4 regions of the Desemzia sp. FAM 23988 genome follow, and region 1 is predicted to be linked to each of the others. Evidence: predicted binding sites of a transcription regulator. Region 1 holds the regulator's gene; each other region holds the start of a gene.

Region 1 (7,836 bases):
CATTCAACAGTTGAAGTTTATCATTGATTTCTTGGACTTTTAAATGATCTTCATAGACTTCTGGTTTGGTCAATTCAGTTTCTAAATTTTCGATACTAGGCTCCAATTCAGAAGTTTCCTGTTCAATGGCTTCGATTCGACGGGTCAGCTGTCGAACCAATTTTTGATTTTCTTTATTGATTTCACGTTTTTTTGAAGGGGCGGTAGAAGCGGAATCTTTCCCAGAACTGTTTTCCGTTCCCTGTGCTTCTTCATCTGCAAGTCGTTTCAATTCTTCTTGCTCAGCTTTTTTTTCTAGGTAGTAATCATAATCGCCTAAGTAAGCTGTGCTTCCTTCTGCAGACAGTTCAATTACTTTAGACGCAATCCGATTGATGAAATAGCGGTCATGAGAAACAAAAAGCAGTGTGCCGTCGAAATCGATCAACGCATTTTCAAGTACTTCTTTACTATCTATATCTAAATGATTTGTAGGTTCATCCAGAATTAAGAAGTTGTCTTGATTCATAGACAATTTAGCTAATGCCAAACGAGCTTTTTCTCCACCGCTTAAAGAAGTGACGGCTTTTTCAACATCTTCTCCGGAAAATAAAAAGCTGCCTAAAATAGATCGGATATCTTTTTCGGGAGTAGTAGGGTGTTCATCCCAAAGTTCGGCCAATACAGATTTAGAAGAATGCAATTCAGCTTGTTCTTGATCGTAATAGCCAACTTCCACATTTGTTCCGTATCGCTTTTCACCTTTCATAAGAGGGAGTTCTTCGAGTAAGGATTTCAGCAGTGTGGATTTTCCCACACCATTTGGTCCGACTAAAGCTATAGCATCGTATTTTCGGATATCCATATTGATCGGTTCAGATAAAATCGTTTGGTCATATCCGATAGCTCCGTTTTCTAATGACATCACGACATTTCCGCTTTCTTTGGCAGGATGGAAGCTGAATGTAGCTGATTTTTCTTCGCCTTGAGGTTTATCTAAACGGTCTATTTTTTCCAATTGTTTCCGACGACTCTGAGCACGTTTGGTAGTAGAAGCGCGGACTAAGTTGCGGTTTACAAAATCTTCTAACTTGGTAATTTCTTTTTGCTGTTTCTCAAATTCTTTCCATTCTTTTTCAAGTTGTGCAGCTTTCAAGTCTAAATATTTACTATAATTTCCTTTATAATGGTGCATTTTTTGACGGCTTAAGTCATAGACTTCATTAACTACTTTATCTAAGAAATAACGGTCATGAGAAACGATCAGCAACGCACCAGTATAAGTTTGCAAGTAGTTCTCTAACCAGTTTAATGTTTCGATATCCAAATGGTTGGTAGGCTCATCTAAAATCAATAAGTCTTTTTTTTGCAACAATAATTTCGCTAAAGCTAAACGCGTTTTTTGGCCACCTGAGAGTTGATTGATGGATTTAGCATAATCCTCTTCAAAAAAGCGGAAACCATGTAAAACAGAGCGGATCTCTGCTTCATAACCATAACCATTTTGCTCTCGAAAATCGTGCTGCATTTGATCATACTGTTTTAAGGTTTCATGATAGAGTTCCTCATCGGCTAATAAAGAAGGATCCCCTAACATTTCTTCGGTATGACGCATTTTCTTTTCTAATTGGATCACATGTTGGAAAACTTCCAACATTTCATCCCAAATGGATTGAGTAGAGTCAAGGCCAGTATTTTGTGCTAAGTAGCCGATAGTCACTTGTTTTCCTTTTGAAATTTGTCCAGCATCCGGAGGTTCAATATCTGCGATGATTTTTAACAGAGTTGATTTGCCGGCACCGTTTCGTCCCACAAGGGCAATACGTGAATTTTCTTGTACTTCTAAATAAATATTCTCAAACAATACATCTGCACCAAAATAACGTGCAACGTGTTGAGCTTGTAATAGAATCATTTTGTTGTCCTCATTTCTTATCTCTGCTCTTTCACTTAGTTTAGCATATTCTGTCTTTAAGTGGGAGAGTGTCTGGAAGGCTGGACTAACAAAAAGAAAGCCGGTTCACAATGTTCTTTGTGAATTTTGTATGGATAAGAAAATAAGCGAAAAAAAATATTGAAATGACCGTTTAAAAAAGCTGGTAATTTAATAAGAAGATGTTATAATCTTATTATGTGAAACTCGACAATTTGTGAAACAAATAATTTGTTAACGAATATTGTGAATTTTGAATAAAAGAAAGTGAGTGAAGTGAACGATGGGTTCAACGAATACAATACCCAAAGCGACGGCAAAGAGATTACCGATTTATTATAGATATTTACGGTATTTGCATGAAGATGGAAAAGAACGTGTGTCATCAACTGAATTAAGTGAAGCTGTGAAAGTAGATAGCGCTACGATTCGACGCGATTTTTCATATTTCGGAGCTCTAGGAAAAAGAGGTTATGGATACGATGTTGAAACGCTGATGCATTTTTTCAGTAAAACATTGAAACAAGACCGACTAACGAACGTGGCATTAATTGGTGTGGGTAACTTAGGACATGCTTTATTAAATTACAATTTCCATCAAGGGAACAACATGCGCATCAGTGCTGCCTTTGATATCAACAAGGATATTGTAGGAACGATTCAATCTGGAGTACCGGTTTATCCAATGGAAGACATGGTACAACAGTTGAAAATGCAACAAATCGATGTAGTTATGCTGACTGTACCTACTTCAGCAGCTCAAGATGCTGCAAATAATCTCGTTGAAGCTGGCGTTAAAGGAATACTGAACTTTACACCGATTCGTATTTCCGTACCAGAAGAAGTTCGAGTACAAAACGTGGATTTAGCGAATGAATTGCAGACTCTTATCTATTTTATCGATCACTATAAAGCAGACTCAGACAGTGATGATACTTTATTGCTATTAGATTAAAAAAAGCAACAAACCTATTTACGGTTTGTTGCCTTTTTTTAGTTTGAGATAGATTTGTAAAATCTTCGTAGCTCTTACCACATCTCGTGTGGCAAACAATACAAAAATGATAGAGAAGAATCCCCAACCAAATTCACCAACGTAGTCAATTGCAAACCAGATAAAAATAGCTGCAAGAACATAATTGAAAACAATTTGAATAATAAAATCTCTTTTTTTCATGAACGTTAAAAGTTCCTTTCTACTATAAACACTATTAGTATAGCCATAAGTTAGCTACTGTAACGGTAGCATTCATTAAAGCGTGAGCAATAATTGGAGCAGCAATCGATTTTGTTTTCCAGTACAAATAGCAGAAAACAAACCCCATAATCGAATAAAGCAAGTAATGACCATCAAAGTGAATAAAGGCAAATATCAATGAACTGATCACAGCAGCACCGATTCCTCCAGTAATGTCATAAAGATAACCAAAGATAGCTTTCCTAAATACAAACTCTTCCATAATAGGACCAAAGATAGCTACTAGAATCAAGAAAATAGGGTATTTATTCACAGTGAAAACGAGCTCTGCAGTGTTTTGTGACCCTAAAGGTGTATTGAGCAAGAATGTTTCGATAAATACAGCTAAGTATTGACCAACAAAAGCTAAAAACATTCCTCCTACTCCCCAAAAAACAATCGATTTTTTAGAATTGCTGGGCGTTTTCTCTAGACTATTATCAAATGTAGACCGATGATTAACGATAAACATTAGGATAGCTCCAATCACGAAACCGGCGATAGTACCATAAATGCTGGCGTCTGCTACAGCTTTAGCTGGTACAAAAAACAACACTATCACTGGGAAAAATTGAGCTATAATATAGATGAGAATGATTTTTGCATATGGAGACTTAATTAAATTCTTCATGTGTTTAAAACCTTCTTTAAGTAATTATTTACAGTTGCACTAAAAAAGAACAAGACTATATAAAGTGAGCAATGCACCTTTGTAATGGTACTGCATTTGGACGTAAAACAGTTTTAAAAAAAGATGTTCAATAAACAGTATAACATAAGTCTCATACCACTAAAGCAATTTTTGCTTTCTTCTTGAAGTATTTCTTCCTTAAATAAAAGGGCACTCTTTTTCTTTTTCAAGAGTAAAAAATACTTGCAAAATTTTTACAGTTTGATATGATGAAGAAGTGATTTAGCACTCTTTTAGAGTGAGTGCTAACAAAGAAAAACTATAATTGGAGGGATTTACGTGTTAAGACCTTTAGGAGATCGTGTCATCATTAAAGTCACAAAAGAAGAAGAAACAACAGCAAGTGGTATCGTTTTGGCTGGTACAGCAAAAGAAAAACCACAAACTGGTGAAGTAGTTGCTGTTGGTGCTGGGCGTATACTCGATAACGGAACAAAAGCTGAGCTTTCAGTTGTCGTTGGAAATACAGTATTTTTCGAAAAATACGCTGGTTCTGAAGTGAAGTATGATGGTACTGAATATTTAGTGATCAAAGAGAGCGATATCATCGCAATCGTAGACTAAACGTAAATAAAGACATGTACACGAATAAAAATCAATCTGATGAGGTGAAAGAAAATGACTAAAGATATTAAATTTTCTGAAGACGCACGTGCTGCATTATTACGTGGAGTAGATAAATTAGCAGATACTGTTAAAGTAACACTTGGACCCAAAGGAAGAAATGTAGTTTTAGACAAATCTTACGGTTCGCCATTAATCACTAATGATGGAGTGACGATCGCAAAAGAAATCGAATTAGAAGACCGCTTTGAAAACATGGGAGCTCAATTAGTTTCTGAAGTAGCTTCAAGAACCAATGATACAGCTGGTGATGGTACAACTACTGCCACTGTTTTAACCCAAGCGATTGTTCGCGAAGGAATGAAAAACGTTACTGCAGGCGCAAACCCGGTAGGGATTCGAGCTGGAATTGAATTAGCCACTAAAGTAGCTGTTAAGGAATTATTAGCTGTTTCTCGTAAAGTGGAAACAAAAGAATCCATTTCACAAATCGCTTCTATCTCTTCAGGAGATCCAGAAATCGGTGCTTTATTAGCAGACGCTATGGAAAAAGTGGGCAACGATGGTGTTATCACGATCGAAGAATCTAAAGGAATCGAAACTGAACTAGATGTTGTAGAAGGTATGCAATTTGATCGTGGATACTTGTCACAATACATGGTTACAGATAACGATAAAATGGAAGCTAACTTAGAAAATCCATACATTTTGATTACCGATAAAAAAATCTCAAACATTCAAGATATTCTTCCATTATTGGAACAAATCTTGCAACAAGGTCGTCCGTTGTTGATTATTGCTGAAGATATTGATGGCGAAGCATTGCCTACATTAGTCTTGAACAAATTACGCGGTACCTTCAATGTTGCAGCTGTTAAAGCTCCTGGATTTGGGGATCGTCGTAAAGCGATGTTAGAAGACATTGCTATTTTAACTGGTGGTACTGTAATCACAGAAGACCTAGGTCTTGAATTGAAAGATACTACAGTAGAACAATTAGGACATGCAAGTAAAGTGGCTGTTACTAAAGATGCGACAACTATTGTAGAAGGCGCTGGTTCAACAGATACGATCAGCCAACGTGTAGCATTATTGAGAGCTCAAGCAGAAGAAACAACTTCTGAATTTGACAAAGAAAAATTACAAGAACGTATTGCAAAATTAGCTGGTGGAGTTGCCGTTATTCGTGTGGGTGCTGCAACAGAAACTGAATTAAGAGAACGTAAATTACGTATTGAAGATGCTTTGAATGCAGCACGTGCAGCTGTTGAAGAAGGAATCATCGCTGGTGGTGGGACTGCTTATATCAACGTTCAAAGCAAAGTTGCTGAAATTGAAGCTGTAGGCGACGTTGCAACAGGTGTGAAAATCGTTGTTCGTGCGTTAGAAGAGCCAATTCGCCAAATCGCTGCAAATGCAGGAATGGAAGGTTCAGTAATTGTTGAAAAAATGAAAACTGCTGAACCAGGTGTTGGATACAATGCGGCAACAGACGAATGGGTAAACATGATTGAGGCTGGAATTACAGACCCAACTAAAGTGACTCGTTCAGCTCTACAAAATGCTGCAAGTGTAGCGGCATTATTGTTAACGACTGAAGCCGTAGTAGCAGATCATCCAGAACCAGCAGCACCAGCAGCTCCAGGAATGGACCCAAGCATGGGCGGTATGATGTAAGAAAGTTATTTTAAGATTATTGAACAAGGGAGTGAGGCAAAAGCCTCACTCCCTTGTTTTTTTCGATTATTTTCAGTTCTCCACTATTTAACGTTGGTAAGTAAAAATTCATTTCTTTACCAATGTTAGAATATACGAGAATTTTAGTGTTTATGGTTATCTCTGGATAGTAATCCAAAAAATTTCAAGCAGTATAAAGCACATAGACCAACGATGATATACACAATTTTAGATAAGAGAGTGTCTTGTCCGCCAAATAAAGTAGCTACTAAGTCAAATTCAAAAAGTCCAACCAACAACCAATTCAAACCACCAACGATCAATAAAGCTAAAGCAATACTGTCTAGAGTTTTCATCCGGTATCCCTCCCTGTTTAGTATGACTTTTAAATCACTCTAAAAATAACAGGGATACTGTTGATTGTCCAATGAATTGATTAGAAGAATATCTAACAGTTAAAGGTGTTTTATATTGGCTCTTCATCTTCTAGCGTTGGTAAAGAAATTTCCTCCGGCCTATGGTGTTGCTTATGGAAAGCCATGGGAACGCCTTGAGCTGAAAGCCACATCTCAAGGCTTGCAAGCTTCAAACTTAGCGTAACGGCTAAAGCCTAACGCTAAGTAATTCCCATTGCTTCCTTTTTCATGGCTACAACCAACCCCATAGTCCTCCATAAATTTCTAGGAATGAGCTTCTAAAAGGTTTAGAATTAAGTTTTTTTTACTTACCAACGTCAAATATTGTAGAACCTTTATATTCGATAGGCTAAACGCCTTGTTCCGCGCTCTCAATAATCATTGCGATGCCTATTCCGCCTCCTACGCATAGTGTGGCTAGGCCGCGCTTTTTGTTGTTTTGTTTCATCGCATTTAAAAGAGTGACTAAAATGCGTGAGCCCGAGGCGCCGATTGGGTGTCCTAATGCGATAGCACCGCCATGGATATTGACTTTCTCAGTAGGAAGTTCTAAATCGCGCACCGAAGCAATGCTTTGGGAAGCAAAAGCTTCATTGAATTCATATAAATCGATGTCTTCTTTTGTGAAATTCGTTTTTTCAAATACTTTTTGAACAGCAGTATATGGTGCATAACCCATGATTTCAGGATCGGTTCCCACTTCTGAATACCCTTTGATCGTTGCTAAATAAGGGATGTTTCGTTTTTCAGATTCAGTTTTAGCCATCAGCAAGATTGCGGCTGCACCGTCGTTAATGCCAGAAGCATTTCCAGCTGTTACGGTTCCCTCTTTTTTAAAAGCCGGCCGTAGTTTTTGCAATTTTTTTATGGTTGTTTCTTTGTGAGGATATTCATCTTCTGAGATGAGTTGTGTTTCACGTTTTATTTGGACAGATACTGGAACGATCTCATCCTTGAACCAGTCATTTTCTTGAGCTGTTGCGGTTTTGATTTGTGAATCCAAGGCAAATTGGTCTTGTTCTTCACGGCTCACATGATACCGTTCAGCCACATTTTCGGCTGTGATTCCCATATGCTGCTGATTGAAAGCATCTGTCAGACCATCATGTACCAAGCTGTCGACGGCGTTGGTATCGCCTAATTTGCTGCCAAAACGTTGATTTTTTAATAAATAAGGAGCTTGAGACATATTTTCTGTTCCACCAGCCAACACGACTTTGGCATCTCCAACTTGAATAGCTTGGCTGGCTAAAATAACAGCTTTCAATCCTGAACCGCACACTTCATTTATCGTCATAGCAGGGATAGTATTGGGAATTCCAGAATGAATAGAGATTTG
Region 2 (7,836 bases), on a different contig from region 1:
CTTAACAAATTCATCCCAGACAGAAAGTCCTTTTCCGTCTTCTTCCATCGCACCTTCTACTTGATAGGCAGCCGAAGCCGATCCCCACAGAAAGTTTTCCGGAAAAGGCGTCAACTGTTTGTGTTCCATTTCCTCACCTCTTTTTCTTTTCTTACACTTTTTATTGTAACCGTTTTTTTACATAACACAATAACCTTTTCACAAAAAGAATCCGGTTTCAGTTTTTTGAAATATATTTCAATATTGAAACAATACGTTTCATTCTTTTCGTTTACGCTTCGTGTAATTTTTTCGTGCTAAAGTCTCTAGTAGATAAGTAACGGGCACTTGAGAAGTAATATTCACTTCTTTTCCCACCAATTCCGGCGTGAGATGATAAGCTAAATTCACATCCGAATTTTTAGCTAATGTATTTCCCGAAGTATTGGTAATGCTGATAATCTTACTGCCTTGTTCTTTTAAGGCTTCCATTTGTTCAAGAACTTGTTCCGTTTCTCCTGAGACCGATAAAATGATAGCAGCTGATTCTGTAAAATCTTCACTGGCGTTTTTTATGGGGTAAAATGGATCTTTTACGAAAAAGGTTCGTTTCCCTAAATTAATAAATTGTCGAGAACCATATTCTGCTAGAATTCCGGATGTCCCAATACCGAAAAAAATGACCAATCCGGATTTATGTATTAGTTCAACGGCCTTGTCTAACTGCTGATTGTAATCTTTGGTTAGTGTTCGGTTAAAAAATTCATCTACAATTTCTTTTGTATCAAATACTGGTTGTTGCTGATTTTGTTTCGTCTGACGGCGAACTTCTGACTTAAACTCTGCAAAACTTTCATACCCGCTTTTTTTCAGCAAACGAACTACGGATGCTGGAGAAACATGAGCTGCTTCCGCCAAATCGCGAATACGCATGTAATAAATCTCTTCCTTATGCTGCAGGATGTAATCATAAATAACGCGGTCTGTTTCTGTAAATGATTTAATAGCTTCAAAATTGAACACACTCTTTCCCCCTGTTCTCTCTTATCAATCTTTTTTATTTTAACACAAGTCTTTGTCCCTCACTATCATTCATCATGGAGCTTTCAACCTTGATGTTCAAACGCTAATCTTCATCATGGAACTTCCCTCTTTGATGTTCAACGATTTAATCAAAATCTAGTCTGGCGCATAAGAATCATACTCTCTTAATTTTTTGGGAAATGTGTATTAGTAAAGTAATTCACAATAAAAAAAGTCGAAACAAATGCAGTGGAAGCCTTCTCTTTTATGTTAGTTTTTTAAGGTCTTTTCTTCTTATTCAAAGTTATTCTAAAAAAATTCACATTTCAAACATTATCTATAATCAAAGAATTTCTTTTTAATTTAAAATAGTGTATGATAAACATTGTGAATTAAATCATTTGATTAAATTGGAGATGAAAATAAGTGGAAGAAAAGGTAGCTGAAGCATCTGTAGGGCAAAGTAAAAATATAGTAGAAGGTTTTTCAACTGGTATGATGGGCGACATCGAAAAAAGCATCTTAAAAAAAGCAGACTTGTTTGATAAGAGCATCGGTCGTTATATTATGCGAGCCATGTTAGCGTGTTTTTACTTAACGTTGGGTACTGGGATCGCAGTCGGTATGGGAAATTCTATTGAACATTTAACACCAGGATGGGGTAAATTCGGGTATGCTTTTATGTTCACTTGGTCATTAGTCATGATCATTTATTTGAATGGTGAATTGGGTACTTCTAATATGATGTATATGACAACTGCTGTACATCGAAAAGTTCTTCCTTGGAAAAAAGCATTGAGTATTTTGGGTACTTGCATTCTTTTTAATGCTGTTGGAGCTATTATGATTAGCTGGGCCTTATCTTATACAGGTGTCTTCCATGATGTTGCCATAGACCACTACTTAATCACTGCTGTTTCAGGCAAATTGGCTAAAGCACCCTTACAAATATTTGTTGAGGGGATATTTGCAAATATGGTCGTGAATATAGCTTTCTTTGTTACTATGCGAATGAAAGATGATGCAGGAAAAGTATTAGCTATTGTATTTCTGATCTTTATTTTTGCTTTTCTCGGTTTTGAACACGTTATTGCCAACTTTTCTTCTTTCTCTCTGGCATTTTTTGCCAGCGGTGGAAATGTTCCGGGAATGACAATTGCTGCTGTTGTAACAAATATCTTTTTTGCGACATTAGGAAATTATGTTGGTGGTGGTTTAATAATGGGCGTAAACTATTCATGGTTGAACAATGGGAAAACGCGTTATGCCGATTAAACCTCATTTGTCATTGAGTTCCTTGTGTTCTTTCTGATTGGTACTGCTCCTCAAAATTTGGTATACTATTTTGAGAATCTAACCGTAAAGGAATGAAAAAAACGTGACCAGTGCTATGATTGTTTATGCGAGTTTAACGGGGAATACCGCTCAATGTGTCGATATTGTTGAGGAAACATTACAAGAACTAGGTGTAGAGGTTCAGGTAGAAGAAAGTATGCAAGCTGATCCCCAAGATTTTTTGGATGTAGACTTGTGTCTGGTTGCTACTTATACTTACGGAACGGATGCGAATTTGCCCGATGAAATCGTGGACTTTTATGAGGAATTAGCTGATGTAAATTTAACGGGGAAAATTTTTGGGACTTTCGGTTCTGGAGATACCTTTTATGAAAAATTTTGTCAATCAGTCGATGATTTTACAGAACAACTTAAGGCAGCTGGAGCAGTTCAGGGTGCCGAAAGTGTCAAAGTTGATTTAGATCCCGAAGAAGCAGATATCGAAAAGTTAAACGCCTTTGCCAAAGCTCTAGTCGAAAAAGTAAATGCTCAATAAAAAAAACTCAACGTCAAAAACGTTGAGGTTTTTTATTTAGATTACTTTTAAGCAACCTTTAAAGGATTGTTTTAAATAACCGATTAATTCTTCTTCATTAAAAGGAATCAATTCTTGAGCAATTAGAGATGCTAGTCCATGCACACTAGCCCAAAATAAGCTGAAGAATTTTTCTTTTTCGCTTTTGGACAATTCCTTAGTTTTTTCATCATTTTCAAATGAATCTAACACCACGTCATGAGAAATAGCAAAAATTTGCTCAGCATCTAAGCGATTTTCCAAATACAGCGCCTTAAAAAATACAGACTCTTCTTTTGCAAAGTACAGATAATTCAAAGCATCATTAAGAACAGGTTTTTCTATTCTTTCTTGGACATAAATCGTTTCCGTCAAATGAGCTTTTATTCTTACCAATAATTCTTTTTTCAAGTCATCCATATTTTTGAATTCCAAGTAAATCGGTTGCGTAGAACAGTTCATTTCTTTTGCAATATTGCGTGCAGTAAATCCATCAAACCCCTCAGTTCTGACAACTTCATAAGCTGTATCCAGAATGCTGGACTTCATAATGGTCTTTTTTCTTGCCATATCTTTCACCTCTAAATTCTTTAAACTCTTACGAAACAGTTATAGTTCCGGATGCAGTATTACCTTCTGGTTATAATACCTATGAAAAAAAGTTCTTAAACGATAGAGAAAGCAGTCTACAAATCAATAGCTTTTCAACTTAAAAAACTAAAGTCCATTATTCTTTCTAAAGCGATCAAGAAATCTGCCAATAATCTCTTTTAAATTTTCATTTTCAACTACTTATGAATGCCACAAAAGCACAAGGTTTATTGTATCACTTGTACATCTATAAAAACAAGTTGCTTCCCAATATAACGAAAGTTTTTCTTTAGAAAGTCAACCTTTCTCTATTCATATTATAACATAGTGTGTTCCACTAAAATACCGGAAAGACTTTCAAACACGCATTCGTTACAACATTGTAATCTGTTGAAATTTTTTTGTTAGCAAATTGTGTTTTGTTATTTGCGTATGCTATGATATGAAAGTGCAGTATGAATATCAACGAATATGAAATAAAATCAGGAGGAATAAAAATATGGTATTACCAAATTTCGAAGAAAACTTACAAAAATATGCTCGTGCGATTGTAGAATCGGGAGTAAATGTATCAAAGGGGCATACAGTCGTTTTATCTATTGATGTAGACCAAGCTTCACTTGCTCGTATGATTACAAAAGAAGCTTATGCTTTAGGAGCTACAGAAGTCATTGTCAAATGGGCAGATGACGTGGTAAACCGTGAAGTCATGATGAACACACCAGTGGAACGTCTGACAGATATTCCACAATACAAAATCGATGAGTCTTTAGACCACATTGCTAAAGGGGCTAGCCGTATCAGCGTTCGCTCTTCTGACCCAGATGCTCTAGCAGGAATTGATGCAGAAAAAATCGCTGCTTATCAATCTGCAGCTGGTAAAGCCATGATCGAACAACGTAAAGCTACTCAAGCCAACAAAGTGAGCTGGGTCGTTGCTGCAGCTTCAGGCGCTAAATGGGCAGCTAAAGTCTTCCCAGAATTAGACACTACGGAAGAACAAGTAGATGCTTTATGGGATGCTATCTTCAAAGCCGTTCATATTTACGATGAAGATCCTATAGCAACTTGGAACGAAAAAGATGTGACTTTAGAAACAAAAGCTGAAGAATTGAACGCGCAACAATTTACAGCTTTACACTACACCGCTCCAGGAACTGACTTAACGGTTGGATTACCTGCTGGCCACCGTTGGGAAGGTGCTGGAAGCTTAAATGCTCGCGGAGAACGTTTCATGGCAAATATGCCGACTGAAGAAGTATTTACTGCTCCGGACGCTAAACGTGTTGACGGCGTAGTTCGCAGTACAAAACCATTGAGTTATGCAGGAACAACTATTTTAGATATGGAATTCACTTTCAAAGATGGTAAAGTTATGGAAGTAACAGCTGCTCAAGGAGAAGAAACTTTGAAACGCTTGATCGAAACAGATGAAGGAGCTGCTCGTTTAGGTGAAGTAGCCTTAGTACCTGATCAATCTCCAATCTCTCAATCAGGATTGACTTTCTTCAATACTTTATTTGACGAAAATGCTTCAAACCACTTGGCATTGGGATCAGGTTATGCCTTCAACATTGTTGGCGGAACTGAAATGTCCGAAGAAGAATTGGAAGCAGCCGGCTTAAACCGCTCTACTGTTCATGTAGACTTCATGATTGGTTCTAAAGACATGAATATCGATGGTATCAAAGCAGACGGTTCAACTGTTCCTGTTTTCCGTAACGGTGAATGGGCATAATTTTTTAAGTAAATAAGATAAACCAGCCATCCGACATTATCGTTCGGATGGCTGGTTTTTTGTATGGAGAGATAAATTCATGCTCTTTTTTTAACATCTCGGCTACAAAACCTTCAATACAAGCAATTGAAACTTATGGTGTTTCTATCCTTTTACTCCACCTTCTACTAAATTTTTCTTAATGAATCGTTCAGATAAAGCATACATGATGACTACAGGTAATGCAGTCAGTAAGGAAGCAGCCATCATTCTCCCCCAAACATAATCAGGAGTCGCAAACAAGCTGTTTAACCCTACTGTTAAGGTGAAGAATTCTGAACTGGAAACAAATATAGAAGCAAACAAATAATCGTTCCAAGCAACCATAAAGGCATACACGAAAACAGATGCAATTCCTGATATCGCCAGTGGAATAGTAATATAAAAGACGATCTGTACACGCGTCAGCCCATCGATCATTGCTGCTTCTTCAATACTTTTAGGAATCGTATCAAAATAACTTTTCAGCATAAAAATAGATGTTGGCAACGTTTGTACGATCATCACAATAATGATCGATGTTCGTGTGTTGTATAGTCCCAGCGATGAAATGATTTTAAATAAAGGGACCACCAATAGAATTCCTGAAAACATGTACACAGTATAAAAAGCTGAATTCATTGTGGATTTAAATTTGAAATTTAATTTCGACATGGCATATGCTCCAAAAATCCCGATAAATACAGAGATGAATGCTGCTAGGAAAGAAACGATCATACTGTTTTTAAAATACGTTAAAAACGGAAATAAAGACGGGTTAAAAACATCTTGGTAATGTTCCAGCGTTACTACTTCAGGCAGTATAGTTGGATTATAAGAGATCGCTTCATTAGTCGGTTTCAACGATGTCATCAACATGATGAAAAACGGAAACAGAGATATAACTAAGATCAGCACTAGTAAGATATAAAACAACGTTCGGCTCAGCATGTTTTTTCTTTTACGTTTCATTTGTGACATCCACCTTTCTACGTGAGAAGAAAATAACTGTAAACAAAATAACAAAAAGAACTACAGAGATGGCGGCTGCTTGTCCCATGTCATTTTGAGAAAAAGCTTGCTCATATAAGTAAACCCCAATCACATCCACTTGTTTAGTTAACAAATAAACATCATTAAACATATAGAATGTCCAAATCGTTCTCAATGTCACGATGGTGATCAATACAGGTCGAATGGCAGGTAAAGTAATGTTCACAAATTTCTGCCAAGCATTTGCTCCATCGATTTCAGCGGCTTCATATAGCGTTTCATCCATTGTCTGCAATATCGCCAAAAAGGAAATAAATGCATATGGAAAGTAACGCCAAATCGCAAAAATAGTGACCAATGCAAAACTTGATGCAGGATTGTCAAACCATAACGGAGCTTTATCTAAGATACCTGTTACATCGACCAGCCAATGATTGATGATGCCATAAGTATTGTTAAACATGTATTGCCATGCAAATACTAGCGAGATAGACGGCGTAACATAAGATAAAATAATGATCGAACGCGACAATTTCCGAAACTTGAATTCTCGATTAAACAACATCGCTACTCCCAAACCAAGAATAGTACTTCCGACAACTGTTAAGGCTGTATACAATACAGTTACACCAAGTGATCGATAAAAATCTGGATCAGTCAATATCGTTTGATAATTTTCTAGACCTAAAAAAATCTCATCCAAATTTGGATTCAAAGGTACATCAAAGAAACTGATACGGATATTTTCAATCATGGGATACAAAACCAGCCCAGCTAATAAGATGATCGTTGGCAGTAAAAATGCCAATGCGATTTTTGAGTCACCTGTTCTGCGTTTAAATTTTTTATTTTTCATATGTGTTTCTGTTGAATTTTGGGGCGGTTTCATTTCTCTCACTTCCTTAATAAAATACTAATTTTTCCTAGTTTATTGTTATTTCTGGAAAAATGACCAAGTAAGCTCGTCTCCCTTACTTGGCCACGCTACGCTTATTTATGGAGTTAGCCTTATTCTGGCATAACATCTTCGATTGTCGATTGAGCTCGTTCTATTGCTTCATCAATACTTGCGTCTCCGACTGTAATTTGATTGATCAACGTACCGATCGCATTAGATCCAGTGATCGCTCCCATATGAGTGAAGTTTTGTCCCTCAACTAAACCAAAAACTTGAATAGCATCAAATGAACCGGCGATTTCTGTCGACAGCTCTCCAAAGGCTTGAACTACTTCATTATTTTGATATTCTTCACTATTAGTTACTTCATCACTGACAGGCTGTGCGCCTCCTGGAGACATCAGTACCCATTCAGTCATATTTTCTGGTTCAGACATAAATGCAATAAAGGCTTCTGCAGCATCTTTTTCTGCTTGTTCAAGTCCTCCCGAAATCGTCAATGCTGTAACAGACCCATAAACAGCTTCACTTTCTTCGGTTGGAATAATGAAACCAATATCGCTTGGATCACCATTTTCATAGATACCAGGTAAAATATATGTTGAGTACAACGCCATTGCTGCACTTCCATTTGAGAAGGCATCGTTTACTTGTGTGGTATCATTTGAACCAGGCATAGTGTATTCAGCTAATTGTTGGTACATTTCAAGTGCTTCACGCATTTCTGATGTATCTAAGTCCAGATTT
Region 3 (7,836 bases), on a different contig from region 1:
TGTTCCATTCAATGATCGTACTCGACTGATGGCATTTTCACCTTCTAAGACTAAGGCAACTAATGGACTTCTGGTAAGGTAAGCAACCAAACGATTAAAAAACGGTTTTCCAGTATGTTCTGCATAATGCTTTTCTGCTAAATTTGTAGAGGCTTTTATTAATTTCATATCCACAACTTTTAAACCGTTTCTCTCATATTCGACTAAAATACTCCCAATTAGATTTCGTTCTACTGCATCTGGTTTGAGCAATACAAGCGTTTTTTCTGACATTTCTGAACATCCTCCTTAGAAGTGTAGTTACTAAGAGTTTAACACATTCTGAATTTTTTAGTTAGAAAGAGATTGAATTGCAATAAGTATTGCAGATACATAAATATAGAGAGAACGGGTTTATGAATTTACGGAAACTCTTTTTAAGGTTTTTCGATGCAAACTTATGCAGTCGTTGATCCAGATCAATACGGAATAATTTAAAATAAGATAAAATGGATTTCTACATCAACAGCGGAGAGTTGTGTTCTACCTGTTGCAAGAAGGAGGAAAAGCAGTATGGAAGTAATGGAAGAGTACATAAGAATTCTGAAGGCACAAAATTATTTAGCATTAGCAACATCGGTCGAAGGAACGCCTAATGTGAGGATCGTCAATTATTATCCTGATCCATTGCAACAAAATATTCTTTACATTCGAACGAATAAAAACAAATCAAAAGTAAAAGAATTTCAGCTAAATCCATGTATATCTTTTACTACTATTATTAAAGACCGTTATGAATACATACGTGTTCACAATGCTCGTGTGGTAAAGTGTGAGGATTACCAAGAAGAAGGAATTAAGTCTGCTTTTTTAGAAAAGGATCCAAAATTCATAGAAAAGATGGGTAAAGAAAATAGCCCTTATCTTTACGCTATTATTTTTGAACATGCGTTTCTAACGTTGAATCCTGTGGATCCAGCTTTAAAAATACAATTTTAAAAATAAAAACTACTCTGGAAATCCTTTTTCAATCTATACCGGATTCTCTAGAGTAGTGTGTTGGTTTTCTTTAGAAGATTTTTCTGTTGGTAAAGAGGAAAAGGATATGCATTAATTAACATTCAATAATTTGATTTTTCCATAAGCAATTTCTTCGATGATTTTTTCTTTTTCTAGATGAGCTAGTTCTCGACTTAATGATTCAGAGGTGGTTCCTAAATAAGAAGCCAAATCTTTTTTAGCCATCTTTAGTTCGACGACGGGTTCTTTTTTTTCAGAATCGACTAGACTAACCAAAAAGTGCAACAGCCTATCTTTTACAGTTTCAGTAGTAGCCCAAGCTGTCTGTTGCTCAGAAGAACCTAATCTTTCAGCGATCGTAGCCAACATGTCAACAGCAGTAGCCGGGTATTGCATAAGCAGCTGGCGAAAATCGGCATGTTTGATGGCACAAATATTGCAATCTGTTAATGCTTCCGTAAAAGCCTCGTAAAAACCCTTCTTAAATAAAGCCAATTCCCCGGTAAACTCTCCTTCTGATACAATTCGTATCAACTGTTCTTTTCCCGACTCTGACAATCGGTATACACGTATTTTCCCACTGCTTAATACATAAAGCGAGTCAGCAGATTCTCCTGGCCGATAGATAGTCTCTCCCTTCGAGTAATGCTTATGTTGGATCAAGGGATGAATTTGTTCTTTTTGTCCAGCTGTTAGAGATTGAAATAGGGGAATAGTATAGATACAACATTGCTTTGTATTTTCACATCTATAAGTGTGATGGTGAGATTTTGAATAGTCTTTTTTCATCCTGCATTCTCCTCTATAGTTCCTCACAATACTTTTTTATTCTACCAATTTTCCACTCCTTAGAAAAGGTATTATCATTTTTTTAAATAGTTTGTTGTACTTGATTTAAATCAAGTAAATAGAAAAAAGAATGGATTATAGTAATTTTGTTAATTGATTGTTTCTATTCTTGTGTATATTTGAACAAAGGAGTGTAAAAAATGAGTATAAAATTGACTCAGCCGCAAGTCATGTTGCACCAAATGGTGACAGATTTTGCTGATAAAGAAGTAAAACCTTTAGATATGTGGATTGACAAACACAGAGAGTACCCTGCAGAACTATGGAGCAGTATTGTGAATACAGGCTTTTTAGGGTTGACCATACCAGAAGAATATGGCGGTGCCGGATTTGATGTCGTTGCCAGTTCTCAAACCATCTATGATTTTGCTCAACGGAATGCTAGTATTGCATTTACACTAGAAGGGCATTACAAAACGGTTGATCAAGTATTGAAATATGCTACACCTGCGTTAAAAGAAAAGTATCTGCCTCAAGCCACCCATCGTGTTTTTGGCTTTTCATCAACAGAACCGCAAGGGGGTTCTAATGTGATGGGATTTACAGCCAAGGCTGTTAAAGAAGGAGATAAATGGATTTTAAATGGAAATAAGAGCATGATCACAAATGGCGGATTGGCCGAAGTATACTGTGTGCTCTTGAAAACATCTCCAACGGAATTATCTTGCTTCCTTGTAGACCAAGATATGCCTGGGTTTAAACATGGTAAACGAGAAGAATTTATTGGAATGAACGGGACACCTGTAGCAGAAATTTTCTTGGAAAATGTTGTGGTCAATGAAGATCATTTGCTCGGGAAAATAGGTCAAGGTGTGGAAATTGGTGATAATGCTCACTACGATGCTCGTATTTCGATGGGGGCGATCGCTGCTGGTATCACTGAACATGCATTGTCGATCGCGGTAGATTATGCAAAACAACGTGAAGCAATCAATACACCGATTATTCAATTGCATTCTATCCAAACAAAAATCACCGAAATTGCTATTGCGAAAGAGAACACACAATTATTGTATCAAGAAGCAGCTAGATTGAAAGTAGCAGGCAAATCTTATGCGAAAGTAGCCACTATGGCCAAATCATATGGTAGTCGGGCTTCAGTTACTGCAGCTGATCATGCCTTACAAGTACTAGGCGGATATGGTTACAGCAGAGAATACCCAGTTGAACATCTGATTCGTGATGCACGAGCTTTACAACTTGCAGAAGGATCGTTAGAAAAAATGATGATCGAGATCAGCAAAGAAGTTGTAAACGAGAGAGAGGATTGAGATAAATGAGCTTAAAAATCGTCGTGTGTATTAAACAAGTACCGGTTTCCAATAATTTGAAAATTGATCCAAATACAAAAAATTTGATTCGTTCCGGAGAAGCAGGAGTGATGAATCCTTACGATAAAAACGCCATTGAAGCAGCATTGCGCCTAAAAGACGAATGGGGTGGAGAAATCATACTATTGTCTATGGGACCTCCAGATTTTGAAATGACATTGCGTCAAGGTTTAGCTATGGGGTGTGATGATGCTATATTGCTAAGCTCCCGACAATTTGGCGGAGCGGATACTTTGGCAACCGGATATGTTTTAGCACAAGCCATCAAAGAATTAGGAGATGTAGACTTGGTATTATTTGGTCGTCAGTCTGTAGATGCTGATACTAGCCAGGTCGGTCCGATTGTCTCTGAACTTTTAGAGTGGCCGCAGATTACCTTTGTCAGTGAATTGCACAGCCAATATAATCAAGCCATGACTGCAACTCGCTTGTTAGAGAATATGCAACAAAAAATTGAGTTCCAATTACCAGCAGTAGTAACCGTACGCAGTGAAATGAACGTACCGCGTTACCCAACGCCTCGCAATATTCAACAAAGTTATCAAAAAACGATTCGTGTGTGGGATGAAAACAGTTTGACTGTTGATCCTAATAAAATCGGCTTGAAAGGTTCCCCAACTGTTGTACGCAGTGTATGGGCACCCGAAAAAGAAGCGAAAGCTACAACAGTGCTAAAAGGTACAGCTGATGAAGCTATTCGTGAACTGTTGATTCAGTTGAGAGCCAATAATTTACTCTAAGAGAGGTGGAAAAAAATGTCTAGTCAAGAAGTTTGGGTATACGCAGAAAAACATGTAGGTATCATCCAGCCGGTTACGTATCAATTAATTACAAAAGCAAAAGAAATTGCCGGCGATAAAAAAGTAGTGGTCATTTTATTTGAAGCAACAGATAAAAATCTGGAAGAAAACATCAAAGAGTATGGTCCCGATGAAATCATTGTAGTAAAGGATGACCGTTTGAAAGATGCAGCGGATTCTGAAATTGCCAGCTTAATGGCAGAGTTGGCAGCACAACGTCAGCCTAATAGCATTCTATTTGGCGCAACAGTTGTTGGCCGCTCAATAGCACCACGTTTACAAGCTAAGTTGAATACAGGTTTGACTTCTGATTGCTTGAACTTAGCATTTGATGGGGATTTATTGGTCCAAACTAAACCCTCTTATGGCGATAATATCATGTGCGAAATCATCTGTCCGGATCATCGTCCGCAAATGGCTTCTGTACGACCAAATACATTTGAAGCTAAGAAAATCAGTGATCCATCAGTCACAGTAACAGAAGTGACGGACCTGACCTTTAAAGCAGCAAAACGTGTGAAAATTATCGAAGAAACTCCTTTATTGTCTAAAAGCGACAGTATTGCCAATGCGGATCGGGTCATTGCATTGGGACGCGGTGCAGTTGATGATAAGGTGCTTGCTTTAGCAGAAGAACTAGCTCGGAAACTGGGAGCAAAAATCGGAGTTACTCGTCCTTTAACAGATCATCCTAAATTCAGCGGAGATGATCAAATTGGCCAGTCCGGTAATACGATTTCACCGAAACTATTGATAAACTTGGGTATTCATGGAGCTGTACAGTATACAACAGGGATTGGAAATGCCGAATTGGTGATTTCTGTTAACAAAGATTCAGAAGCGCCTATTTTTAATTATTCAGACTTTAGTTATATTGGAGATTCAGCCGAATTTTTAGAAGGCTTTTTAAAAGTGGTTCAGTAAAAATGTTTTGATGAGTAAACCTTTCGAATGAAAAAATAAAAATAACAACCTCCAAAAGTTAGAGTACAATCTAAACTTTTGGAGGTTGTTTTTATGGTACAGTATAAGGGAGAAATTAAGGTTAAAGTTGTTCAAATAATCTAATCGGCACTTTGAACGACGAACAACAGAACATCAATAGTAGAAATACAGAAGTTAAATAAATAATGAAGCAAACAGGAGGAAGAACAAATGAAATACACAAAACTTGGAAATTCAGACTTAATGGTTTCAAGAATTTGCTTAGGCTGTATGGGATTTGGCGATTCAAAAGCGGGACAACATTCTTGGGTAATTGATGAGGAGCAGACGCGTGAGATTATCAAGTATAGTTTAGATAAAGGAATCAACTTTTTTGATACAGCGATTGCTTATCAAAATGGGACGAGTGAACAATACGTCGGAAGAGCCTTAAATGATTTTGCTAAACGGGAAGATGTAGTTGTAGCGACCAAGTTTTTGCCTCGTACAGATCAAGAAATCGAACAAAATATTTCTGGAAAAGAACATGTTTTAAATTCTTTGGACCAGAGTTTGAAAAATCTTGGTATGGATTATGTAGATTTGTACATTTATCATATGTGGGATTATAGAACACCTATGTACGAAATTTTAGATGGACTAGCAGAAGCTGTAAAATCAAGAAAGGTTCGTGAGATAGGCATTTCAAATTGCTTTGCTTACCAAGTAGCTCAAGCCAATGCGTTAGCTGAAAAAGAAGGTTTTCCTAAGTTTGTTTCTGTCCAAGGACATTACAACTTGATTGCTCGAGAAGAAGAACGTGAAATGTTTCAATATTGTCAGGAAAATAATATTGCTTTGACTCCATACAGTGCACTAGCCTCTGGTCGTCTTGCAAAACACTCAAACGAGATTTCAAAAAGGCAAAAAGAAGATACGTATGCAAAATCAAAATATGATTCCACTTGGGAACAAGATCATCAAATCATTAAACGAGTAGAAGAATTGGCTGAAAAGCGGCAAGTATCAATGAGTGAAATCTCTATTGCGTGGCTGTTGACTAAAGTGACTTCTCCAGTAGTAGGAGCAACTAAAGTAAAACACATTGAAACAGCTGTTGATGCTGTAAATCTGCAATTATCTACTGATGAGATCATCTATCTTGAAGAGTTATATGTTCCCCATGAGTTAGTTGGCGTAATGGCTCAGACACAGCCTGGAAAAAGGATAAAAAATAAGAACGATTAAAATAAAGCGTTTTTCGATTGTACTCAAATAAAGATTTAAAAGGCTTGATCCATATAGCGATTAAGCCTTTTTGGTTATTCCAGAATTGGATTTAATAAAGTTAAAAAGCTGATTGCGGTATGATAAACTAAAAAGGAGTTTTAGAATAAATTTGAGAGTGTCTCATTGTAGAAACTCTTCAAGAAGTTTTGTTGAGAGATATAGAAACTTGTAACAAGTTAGCAGTGGCAATAAAATAAGACATTGTTTTAATGCTACATAATAAATATAAAAGGGGAATACAGATGATTATTGGTGTAACTAAAAAAACACAGCCTTTATTTTCTGCTTTACCAACTATCGAGGATAAAGAAAATGGGAAACGATTTGCACAAGTTAATCCATTATTTTCGTGGCACGCGAACTATATCAACGTCAATCGAAAGAAGATTCTGATTCTTCTCAATGATCAAACCTATACACCTATTATTCTACATGATATTAATGCACAAAAGAAAAAGCAATTGCCGGAATTGATTTCTGAAGCGATTCACGTGGCCTTTGATATCGCTGGGGTTTCCAATGAGAAAACGGAAGAATATTTAAAGGTTGCTGGAGAAATTCAAGTAACCACTACATCTAATCGTTCGGTACTTGGAAGTGTCAATTTGGTGATAGCAGATTTAAGTTTTTTTAGATTGAACATGAATCAAACGATAAACAGTGAAGCCATGACTTTTTTCAGTAATTATATTCATACTCAATTATTTAAACAAGGGTATGGGAGTAGTGTGGAAGCTCTGAAAGAGGCTTTGAATAAACCATTGAGAATAGAAGAGGCTGTTGAAAAGTCCCCTTACTTCATTGAAAAGACATGGGATTACAGTCAGGTTCCTCTATTAGATGATTGGAATATATCTGAAGAAAAATGGGAGGAATTTAGAGATCTTTTAGTGGAACACAATGAAAAAATGTTAATGGAGTTCAAAAGATATCTGGTAGAGGGAAAAGGCTTAAGTAAAAAAACAGCTAAACGTCATGCTGACCAGCTTGATTTTTATCTTAATATTTATTTAACGGATTACGAAAAAGCAACTCCTGTTGACTCTGGTGATTCGGTAGACTCTTTTCTAGGCGATTTCATTGTGCGAAAAGACTTAATGAGTTCAAAGACATCATTGAAACAAACCGGTTCAGCTCTGAAAAAACTTTACCAGTTTTTGTATGAAGCTGGTGAAATTTCTGAAAATGATTTAGACGACACTAATGAATTTATCAAATCCGGAATTCAAGAAGGAGAAGAACTGCTAAGCTCTATTATGGACGATGATGATCTTTGGTTTTAGGAATAGAAAAATGAAAAGGGACTGTTTATAGATGAATTTGGAAGAATAAAGGCAGCGTATTTTAACTGGACTTATATACAACGATTTGACGAATGAGATAGTTGAAGCAAGAGAAACAGTCATTTTGCTTATCAATGAAAACAATAACAGATTTGGAAAATCATCTGTTGAAAGAGAACCATTCTCAAGAAGGTAATCAAGTCTACCGGAGAAAACGTCCATTTGGAGCCGGAGCTCATCTCAATCAAGGCTTCACAATAGGAGACAACGCGGTTATTGGTTCAGGGAGTGTTGTCTCCAAATATATTCCGTCTAATGTGATTGCAGCGGGAGTGCCGTATAAAGTGATTCGAGAAATCA
Region 4 (7,836 bases), on a different contig from region 1:
CATCTTCACGTAGTTTGTATGTGTAAGTCAAACCATCTTCAGAAATGGTTCCTTCTTCTGAGGCAATCGCTGGGACAGGTTTCCCATTCTCATCAATTCGCAATAATCCTTCTACTACATGCCCAATGTAGTTGGCACTGTTGATATCTGTAATCAAGCTTGCATCCATAGTAGCTATTTCAGTAGGAGCCGTGTATTGAGCAACTTGTTCACTACCGCTTGAACTTTCTGTCGATTCTGCGCTTCCTCCTCCACAAGCTGATAATACCAGAGCTGCTCCAAGTGTTGTAAATAACCATTTTCTAGTTCTCATTTAATTGACTCCCTTTTCTAATCTTTTTTATCGATTTCTAATATAGTAACACATAAAAAAGGAAAAGTAAGGCCCATTTGCAAAAAAGTGATAAAATATTCAGAATATTCGGATGATGCGTCTTTGTTCAACCTATAACTAAGGATTATGGAAATCAGCATTTACATCCCCTTTCTTCTCTATATAGATTCCTGTACAATAGGAAAAGGCAAAAACGGGGTGCTAGTTTAAATAGACGCGTTGCCATTACTGAGTTGAATTAGAACTTTGATACCACAAGATAAAGGCGGAGAGCTTTATGAAAGAAACCACTAAAGGTTTAAAAAAAGAAATATCCTTTTTTACAGCATTAACTATTGTCATGGGAACCGTCATCGGTTCAGGAGTGTTTTTCAAACCGGAAGCTGTTTATTTAGCTACTGAAACGGCGGGGCTAGGTCTGGCAGCTTGGGTCTTAGGGGGATTAATCACTATTTGCGGCGGACTGACAACAGCAGAATTGTCCGCTGCTATTCCGGAAACAGGTGGGATGGTAGTTTACTTACGCCGTGCCTATGGTCCTTTGATCAGTTACCTCTTAGGATGGGCACAGACAATTGTTTATTTTCCAGCCAATATCGCTGCCTTATCAATTATTTTCGCGACACAAGCAGTCAATTTGTTGGGATTGACACAGTCATACGTGATTCCTATCGCGATTGCGGCAGCTTGTGCCATCATACTGACCAATTTAATGGGAACTCAAAAAGCTGGTCACTTGCAATCCATAGCGACAGTAGCAAAGATGGTCCCGCTTTTTGTGATCATTGTGTTCGGACTGTTGCATCAAGGAGATGTTCAGTTCCAATTACTGCCTGACTTTATGACTCCTACCTCCACGATTTCCAAATTAGGTACAGGATTGGTCGCGACATTATTTGCTTATGACGGCTGGATCAATGTTGGTACGATTGCCGGCGAAATGAAAGACCCTAAAAAAGATTTGCCCAAAGCTATCGTGGCTGGATTAACAGCCGTGATGGGGATTTATGTATTGATCAATTTGGCTTATCTGCAAGTGATGCCGGCTGTTGCACTCGGGGCTACGCCGATACCTGCCGCAGAAGTGGCTCATTTGCTGTTTGGAAATTCTGGAGGGAAACTGGTGACAATCGGTATTTTAATTTCTGTTTTTGGGACGATCAACGGCTACACGATGACGGGGATTCGTGTTCCTTATGCCATGGCTTTAAACAATGAATTGCCTTTCAGCAACCGGTTGAAAAAGTTAAACAGCCAGCAGGTTCCAGCCAACAGTGCTCTCTTACTTTTGTTGATCGCTATCGTAATGATTTTTACCGGTCAATACAACCAGCTGACGGATTTGCTGGTCTTCGTAATTTGGATTTTCTACACGTTGGTCTTTGTCGCTGTGTTTATCTTGCGCAAAAAAGAACCAGAACTTGTGCGCCCTTATAAAGTCCCTTTTTATCCTGTAATTCCTCTGATTGCTATCATTGGAGGCTGTTTCATAGTTGTGAATACTTTATTGACACAGCCTACAAACACCGCATTAGGAATTTTCTTGACCATTATCGGATTGCCTGTTTACTTTTATAAACGCAGGAAAACGGTATAAAAAAAGGTGCAGCCTCCACATTGAGGGCTGCACCTTTTTCTATTTGTCTAACTTAATAATTTGCCGCCGACAGCGTAATCGGTCTTTTTCATCTCTTCAATAATAACGTGCACGCGATCTGCTGGCACTTCAGCATTTTTTACTATTGCTTCTGTGATATCTTTGACTAGACCTGCTTTTTGTTCTGCAGTCCGTCCTTCAACTAATTCAACATGTACAAATGGCATAACGATCATCCTTTCTGTTTCTTTTTATTTTAGCTGTTCATGGCGAATAATCAACTGATTTTTTATTATTTGTAACATCGCCATCTGCCAGTACCTTCAGCTTTTAAATGCTTGTTTAAAGCATACCTGATTCTGCTAGCAGATAACTGAAAGTCGCACCATTTGAGAAGAACAGAAACAGTGATCTTTTGATCAGGAAACAGTAACCTACATTCTTTTGCGAGACGAATGATAGCATGTGACACCAATTCTTCTTTGCCGCAATAACTACACACAGCTTCTTTTTTTAGTAAATTGGTTTATGAACTTACCGCACTGAACACAAGTCACTCCTTTTTTCAAAAGGTTGTCATCATAATAAGGCACACTTCGCAAAGAAAGATCTACTTTGTGCAGCTCTTTGATCTCCTCAGCAAATTGATGATGGTTTGAATTCAAATGACCCGTTATTTCATTTAACGTTGTAAAATGAGCATCTATCATACTCGGTAAGATCAACCCGCTATTTCTCGGCGCTCCAAATAAGGTAAAATTTGGATTTACAAAGACGATATACTTTTGGATTGCAAAATGATATCCCATCTGATCCAGTAATTGACGCAAGACAGATTCTGCATTCCGGATTTGGTAAGTCGGGTCGTACACCTCTTTTTCATATCGTCCATGATACATTTTGTCGTTTTGGTAATAATACTCGCCTGCAAAATTTTTCACTTCGTGTATAGATAGTCCTTTTGCCGTAATCACTAAATTGTCTATTTGACAACTTTTTCCTTTTACTTCTAAATATAGGTCATTCAAAATTAAACAGTCGCGTGTTAATCGTGTCGTCGTTAATGAAATAAAGGTGATTTCTCCTTCATCGCCTTTTTCCCAATTGCTGTACTTATTGCGGTCATCCCGAGATAAAATCATCCGATTTGCCAGAGATCTCATCACTAATAGACGATGAGGGGTCTCCCTTTCTTTAACGATCATCCTATCACTCCTCTTTTTCACTTCATAAATCCATATACGCATTTTTAAGGAGTATTTTTTAATCGCTAAAAATTTTTGCTTATCTGACAAGCTATTTCACACTTCTCAATCTAGTTTAGCTGTAATTGTTAGGTAAACTGCTGCTATCTACTAATCTAGACTAATTTTCAGTTTGAATGATTAGATAGACCAACGCTACCTAATCATTCAAGCCATTTTTTCTTGTCATTTGTGAGCTGTAACTCCTCTACCTCATAAAAGACTCGTGTTTTTCTATGAAATGCTTCGGTAGCGCTCCTCTAGATTATGATTAACAACTTTTTATCTTGCTAATTATGAAGTAGCACCCCTCTACCTAATCATTGACCCACTTATTTCTCGCAAATCAGGAAGTAGAGCGTCTATAGCTCACCATTCGTCTTTAATAAAGTTCCTAATTATGAGCTATCCGGTCAATCACTTCCACAAAGCAGCTTTTCGCTTGAGCGAAAACTCTCCTAATGAAAAGTTCTTCATTACTTGACGACCTACTTCACACTTCTCGATCTGATTCAGCTGCAATTATGAAGTATGAGACATCTAGTTCATAAAACAAACGTATTTTTCTCTAGAATCATTAGGTAACGGCTCTCTATTTACTGATATACGCCCTTCAATCCTACCAATCGTTAGATAGAACCTCTCTACCTAATAATCACCTCGCTTTCTTCTGCCAAATTGTGAAGCAGAACGTCTATATCTTACAATTTACTAAGAAAAACAGTCCTAATTATAAAATAGCACTACTCTGCAGCCTTTCATTAAAGAATCTTTTCGCCTACGCGGAAATTAATCTATCAAAAACAGCGCAAGCACCTAATAAGGGGCGCTTGCGCTGTTTCAAATTCATTCTAAATTAGTATTTCATATCAAACAAACGAGCATTCTTCACGTCTTCGATCGTTTGCGTTCCTGCTAATTGCATCACACGTTGTAAGTCTTTTTCAAAGTAGTCTAACACAGATTTAACACCTTTCCAACCGCCTAGAGCTAGTCCATATAATACTGGACGACCTACAGCAACGATATCCGCACCACTGGCTAGAGCTTTGAAGATGTGTTCTCCACGACGAACACCACTATCAAATACGATCGGCACACGACCAGCAACTGCTTTAGAGATCTCAGCCAATGTATCAAATGAACCTGGTGCTTCATCTAATTGACGGCCACCATGGTTAGAAACCCAGACGCCTGCTGCTCCAGCACCAATAGCCAAGGCAGCATCTTCAGGAGTTTGGATTCCTTTAACAAACACTGGCAATCCTGAATATTCAGAGATAAATTTAACATCTTCTGGACAGATTTTTTGTTTTGATTGAGCATAAATATTGTTTAGAGACATGTTTTTACCTGATCCAGTCAAGTAGCGTGATACGATCGGCATGCCAAATGGATAAACAAATTTGTTCAGCATATCTTTTTCGCGGTTACCGCTTAAAGTTGCGTCAGCAGTTAAGATGATCGCTGTAGCACCATCAGCTTTTGCTTCGTCTAAGATATTTTTATTCATATCTTCATCTTTACTCATATAGATTTGGAACCAACGCGGGTTGCCATTCAATCCTTTTTCGATTTCTTCAAATGTAGCTCCAGAATAAGCACTGATCGACATGATCGTTCCGCCAAATTCAGATATCCCTCTAGCTGTTCCAGCTTCTTTTGTAGCATGAGCTAATCCATGAGCTGCAATTGGAGCCATAATGAATGGTACTTTGATGTCATGGCCCAAAATAGATGTTGATGTATCTGGATTTTCTACATCTGCTAATACGCGAGGCAAAATCCCTTTGCGTTTCCATGCTTCGTTGTTTTGTTTCAATGTGTATTCTTCTCCAGAAGCACCTGAGATGTAATCAAATCCACCTTTAGGAACTACTGCACGAGCTTCATCTTCAAGTCTATAAGTGCTTACGACCTCAATTTCTTGTTCTACTGTTGGTGCATCATATTTAATAATTTGTTCATCTGCCATAATTTTTCAACCATCCTTTTAAAGTATTATTTTTTAAGAGTATAACCTAAATTAAATTAAAATAATAAATTTGTGATCGGTACTGTTAGCGGAGCTAGAATAACCACTATGATTCCGGTAACCACAATCGATAAACCTGACATTGCGCCTTGAACATCACCTAACTCGATCGCTTTTGTTGTTCCCATAGCGTGAGAAGAACTTCCAAGAGCCACCCCTTGCGCCACTGGATCGTCAATTTTGAAGATCTTGAAGACCGTTTGACCAACGACCGCTCCAATAACTCCGGTGAACACAACTACCGCAACCGTTAAAGAAACAATACCGCCTAAGGAGTCAGAAACACCGACTGCGATTGCTGTAGTAATCGATTTAGGCAGCAAAGTTGCCACCATATTCCGATCAAATTTGAACAACAATGCAAAAGAATAAATCATAACCGTATGGAAAATCACTCCGGAAACGATTCCCGATAAAATTGCTGCATAATATTTCTTTAAGTATACAAGATTCTTTTTCAGCTTAATAGACAAAGCCACTGTAGCTGGAGTTACAAATAAACTGAAGAAGCGTCCGCCTGTATTATAAGTCTCTAACGGGATATCTGTTGCGAGCAAGAATAAAATAATGACAATGATCGCAAATACCAACGGAGTAAACAAAGGATTCTTAGGCCATTTGGCTTTTAATTTCCCAGCTATTAGATATAGGCCAATAGTTATTGTGATCCACAACATTGGATTATTTAAAATACTCTCAAGCATGCGAACCTTCTCCTTTCTCAACTAATTTATTTTTCTTCACTATACCTTTGACACTTTGTACTATTTTGCCAACAAATCCCATCATCAAAATAGTCGTTACTGCCATAATGATCAGTAGTTGCCACCAAGTATTTGCTAAGACACCAAAGTTTGACATCAGCCCCACACCTGCTGGGACGAAGAAAATCCCCATATTATCTGTCAGCCATGTACCGACCTCATCTACTTGCTCAACGCGAACCCAGTTAAATTGCAGCGCTAAGAACAGCAAGATCATCCCGATAACGCTACCGGGTATTGCTATAAATGAAGCGATCAAAGCGGAAATAATTTCCCCTATAAAAGAGAATAAAAAAATCCAAAAGAGCTGTTTGATTATTTTCAAAAGACCACACCTTCCACCAGCGTTTTGTAAACGCTTCAAGATGTATAGTATATCATGCTATCATTTAGTTCGAAAATACTGTTTTTTTATGGTACTATAAACATTATTTATGAAAATAAACACTATCATATCTTTTGTTTATGTTTGTGTTTTCACAATCTTTCGAAGGAGCCTTATATGAATTTACAAGATTTAGTCTATTTTAACCATTTAGCAAAAACACTAAATTTCACTGCTACCGCCGAACATTTCTATATCTCTCAACCGTCTATTTCCATGTCTTTGAAACGTCTCGAAAAAGAGCTGGATACTACTCTGATTGATAGGAAAAGACTTCACAAGAACTTGCATTTGACCGAGACTGGTGAAATACTGCTCAAACACTCCCAGCAAATTTTAAATACTATTGATACAGCTAAAGAAGAAATCCATGATTTAAAGAATCAAGTTGTCTACTTCGGTTTCCTGCCCACGATCGGCGGCCACTTTATGTCCAAACTGATGCCTCATTTAGGCAAATTCACCAATTCTTTAAAGCTGATTGAAGAAGAAAGTTCAGATGTCATGCTTGACCTAGTGAGCAGTGGACAAGTTCCTTTGGCGATCATTGGAAGTGATCAGTCTGTATTCAAGGACAAAAACCTGATACAGATTCCTTTAGTGACACAAGATTTGGCTCTTTGGGCATCTCCTGATAACCCTTTAGCTGCAAGAGAGTTCGTCCGTGTGGAAGATGTCCAGCAAGAAGTCTTTATTTCCTTGGCGCAAGGTTACACTCATCAACGTGTATTTGAACAATGGGCTAAAACTCATCTGATCAAACAACCAAAAACCCTTTTTACCAAAGAAATTCAAACGGCCTTGTCGATCGCTTCTTCTACCAACATGGTTGCCTTCATGATTGACATCTTGGTAAAAGACCACTACGATCTCGTCAAAATCCCTATTGAAGATGCACCAAAATTTTACATCAGCTTGATCGTCAATAAGGAAAGCAATGTCACTTATTTCCAAAAAGAGTTCAATAATACGATGATCCAACTAACACAATCCCGTGCGAAATAAAAAAACTGCCGCCCGCTACCTAAATGAATAAGTACCGAGCGGCAATTTTTTATCTTCAACTATGCTCACCATAATTTTTTACGACATTGACCCCGCCTTTGTCGAAACGATGCCGGGTCCTTGAATATTCAAAAGGCGTTCCATCTATCAAATGAACCACTTGTTCCACCTGTAAAACAGGATCTTCCTTTGTACAAAATAGGTACTCTTGATCCAATTCATCCGGTCTTTCAGCCGTTATACGTCTGTTCAATCCACCTATCTTCAATCCCAGCGTATGTTGAATGTAACTATAAATCGAACCGGCAAGGACTTTCTTCGTCACATCCGGAATAACTTCCACAGGCATGAGAGTGTGTTCGATCAAGTACTCTTCACCGTCTACGTATCGCACCCGCTGAATATCATAAATGAAATCTTCTTCCGTCAACAACAATTTGTCTGCTTCATCTTCTGCAGGATTGCGAATGAC

What was found. The regulator Rex, encoded in region 1, represses fermentation and respiration genes when NADH is low (regulators of the CRP and FNR family bind a similar motif). The targets are predictions, from matches to a motif close to TTGTGAANTANTTCACAA.
Region 2: a site for Rex is predicted at 1,211-1,228, ahead of ACEN4L_RS09135 (formate/nitrite transporter family protein). Genes of this name have one in related genera too.
Region 3: a site for Rex is predicted at 1,958-1,975, ahead of ACEN4L_RS08075 (acyl-CoA dehydrogenase family protein). Genes of this name have one in related genera too.
Region 4: a site for Rex is predicted at 6,440-6,457, ahead of ACEN4L_RS10240 (CidA/LrgA family protein). Genes of this name have one in related genera too.

The regions. Positions count from the first base shown of each region.
Region 1 is NZ_JBGQQS010000003.1:41,120-48,955, forward strand. Features, by position in the region: gene ACEN4L_RS02760 (ABC-F family ATP-binding cassette domain-containing protein) at 1-1,894, opposite strand, end outside; gene ACEN4L_RS02765 (redox-sensing transcriptional repressor Rex) at 2,196-2,867, shown strand; gene ACEN4L_RS02770 (YdiK family protein) at 2,886-3,089, opposite strand; gene ACEN4L_RS02775 (CPBP family intramembrane glutamic endopeptidase) at 3,124-3,780, opposite strand; gene groES (co-chaperone GroES) at 4,120-4,404, shown strand; gene groL (chaperonin GroEL) at 4,459-6,081, shown strand; gene ACEN4L_RS02790 (DUF378 domain-containing protein) at 6,225-6,437, opposite strand; gene ACEN4L_RS02795 (acetyl-CoA C-acetyltransferase) at 6,847-7,836, opposite strand, start outside.
Region 2 is NZ_JBGQQS010000015.1:29,939-37,774, forward strand. Features, by position in the region: gene ACEN4L_RS09125 (glycoside hydrolase family 1 protein) at 1-129, opposite strand, end outside; gene ACEN4L_RS09130 (MurR/RpiR family transcriptional regulator) at 259-1,002, opposite strand; gene ACEN4L_RS09135 (formate/nitrite transporter family protein) at 1,429-2,277, shown strand; gene ACEN4L_RS09140 (flavodoxin) at 2,381-2,833, shown strand; gene ACEN4L_RS09145 (TetR/AcrR family transcriptional regulator) at 2,870-3,421, opposite strand; gene ACEN4L_RS09150 (aminopeptidase) at 3,942-5,180, shown strand; gene ACEN4L_RS09155 (carbohydrate ABC transporter permease) at 5,325-6,170, opposite strand; gene ACEN4L_RS09160 (carbohydrate ABC transporter permease) at 6,160-7,080, opposite strand; gene ACEN4L_RS09165 (ABC transporter substrate-binding protein) at 7,200-7,836, opposite strand, start outside.
Region 3 is NZ_JBGQQS010000012.1:820-8,655, forward strand. Features, by position in the region: gene ndk (nucleoside-diphosphate kinase) at 1-273, opposite strand, end outside; gene ACEN4L_RS08065 (pyridoxamine 5'-phosphate oxidase family protein) at 553-978, shown strand; gene ACEN4L_RS08070 (Crp/Fnr family transcriptional regulator) at 1,090-1,788, opposite strand; gene ACEN4L_RS08075 (acyl-CoA dehydrogenase family protein) at 1,989-3,119, shown strand; gene ACEN4L_RS08080 (electron transfer flavoprotein subunit beta/FixA family protein) at 3,125-3,919, shown strand; gene ACEN4L_RS08085 (electron transfer flavoprotein subunit alpha/FixB family protein) at 3,935-4,903, shown strand; gene ACEN4L_RS08090 (aldo/keto reductase) at 5,135-6,151, shown strand; gene ACEN4L_RS08095 (DUF6933 domain-containing protein) at 6,436-7,476, shown strand; gene ACEN4L_RS08100 (hypothetical protein) at 7,611-7,836, shown strand, end outside.
Region 4 is NZ_JBGQQS010000019.1:16,044-23,879, forward strand. Features, by position in the region: gene ACEN4L_RS10210 (peptide ABC transporter substrate-binding protein) at 1-313, opposite strand, end outside; gene ACEN4L_RS10215 (APC family permease) at 612-1,931, shown strand; gene ACEN4L_RS10220 (2-hydroxymuconate tautomerase) at 1,979-2,158, opposite strand; gene ACEN4L_RS10225 (nuclease-related domain-containing protein) at 2,426-3,136, opposite strand; gene ACEN4L_RS10230 (lactate oxidase) at 4,032-5,150, opposite strand; gene ACEN4L_RS10235 (LrgB family protein) at 5,207-5,914, opposite strand; gene ACEN4L_RS10240 (CidA/LrgA family protein) at 5,907-6,299, opposite strand; gene ACEN4L_RS10245 (LysR family transcriptional regulator) at 6,477-7,364, shown strand; gene ACEN4L_RS10250 (GntR family transcriptional regulator) at 7,420-7,836, opposite strand, start outside.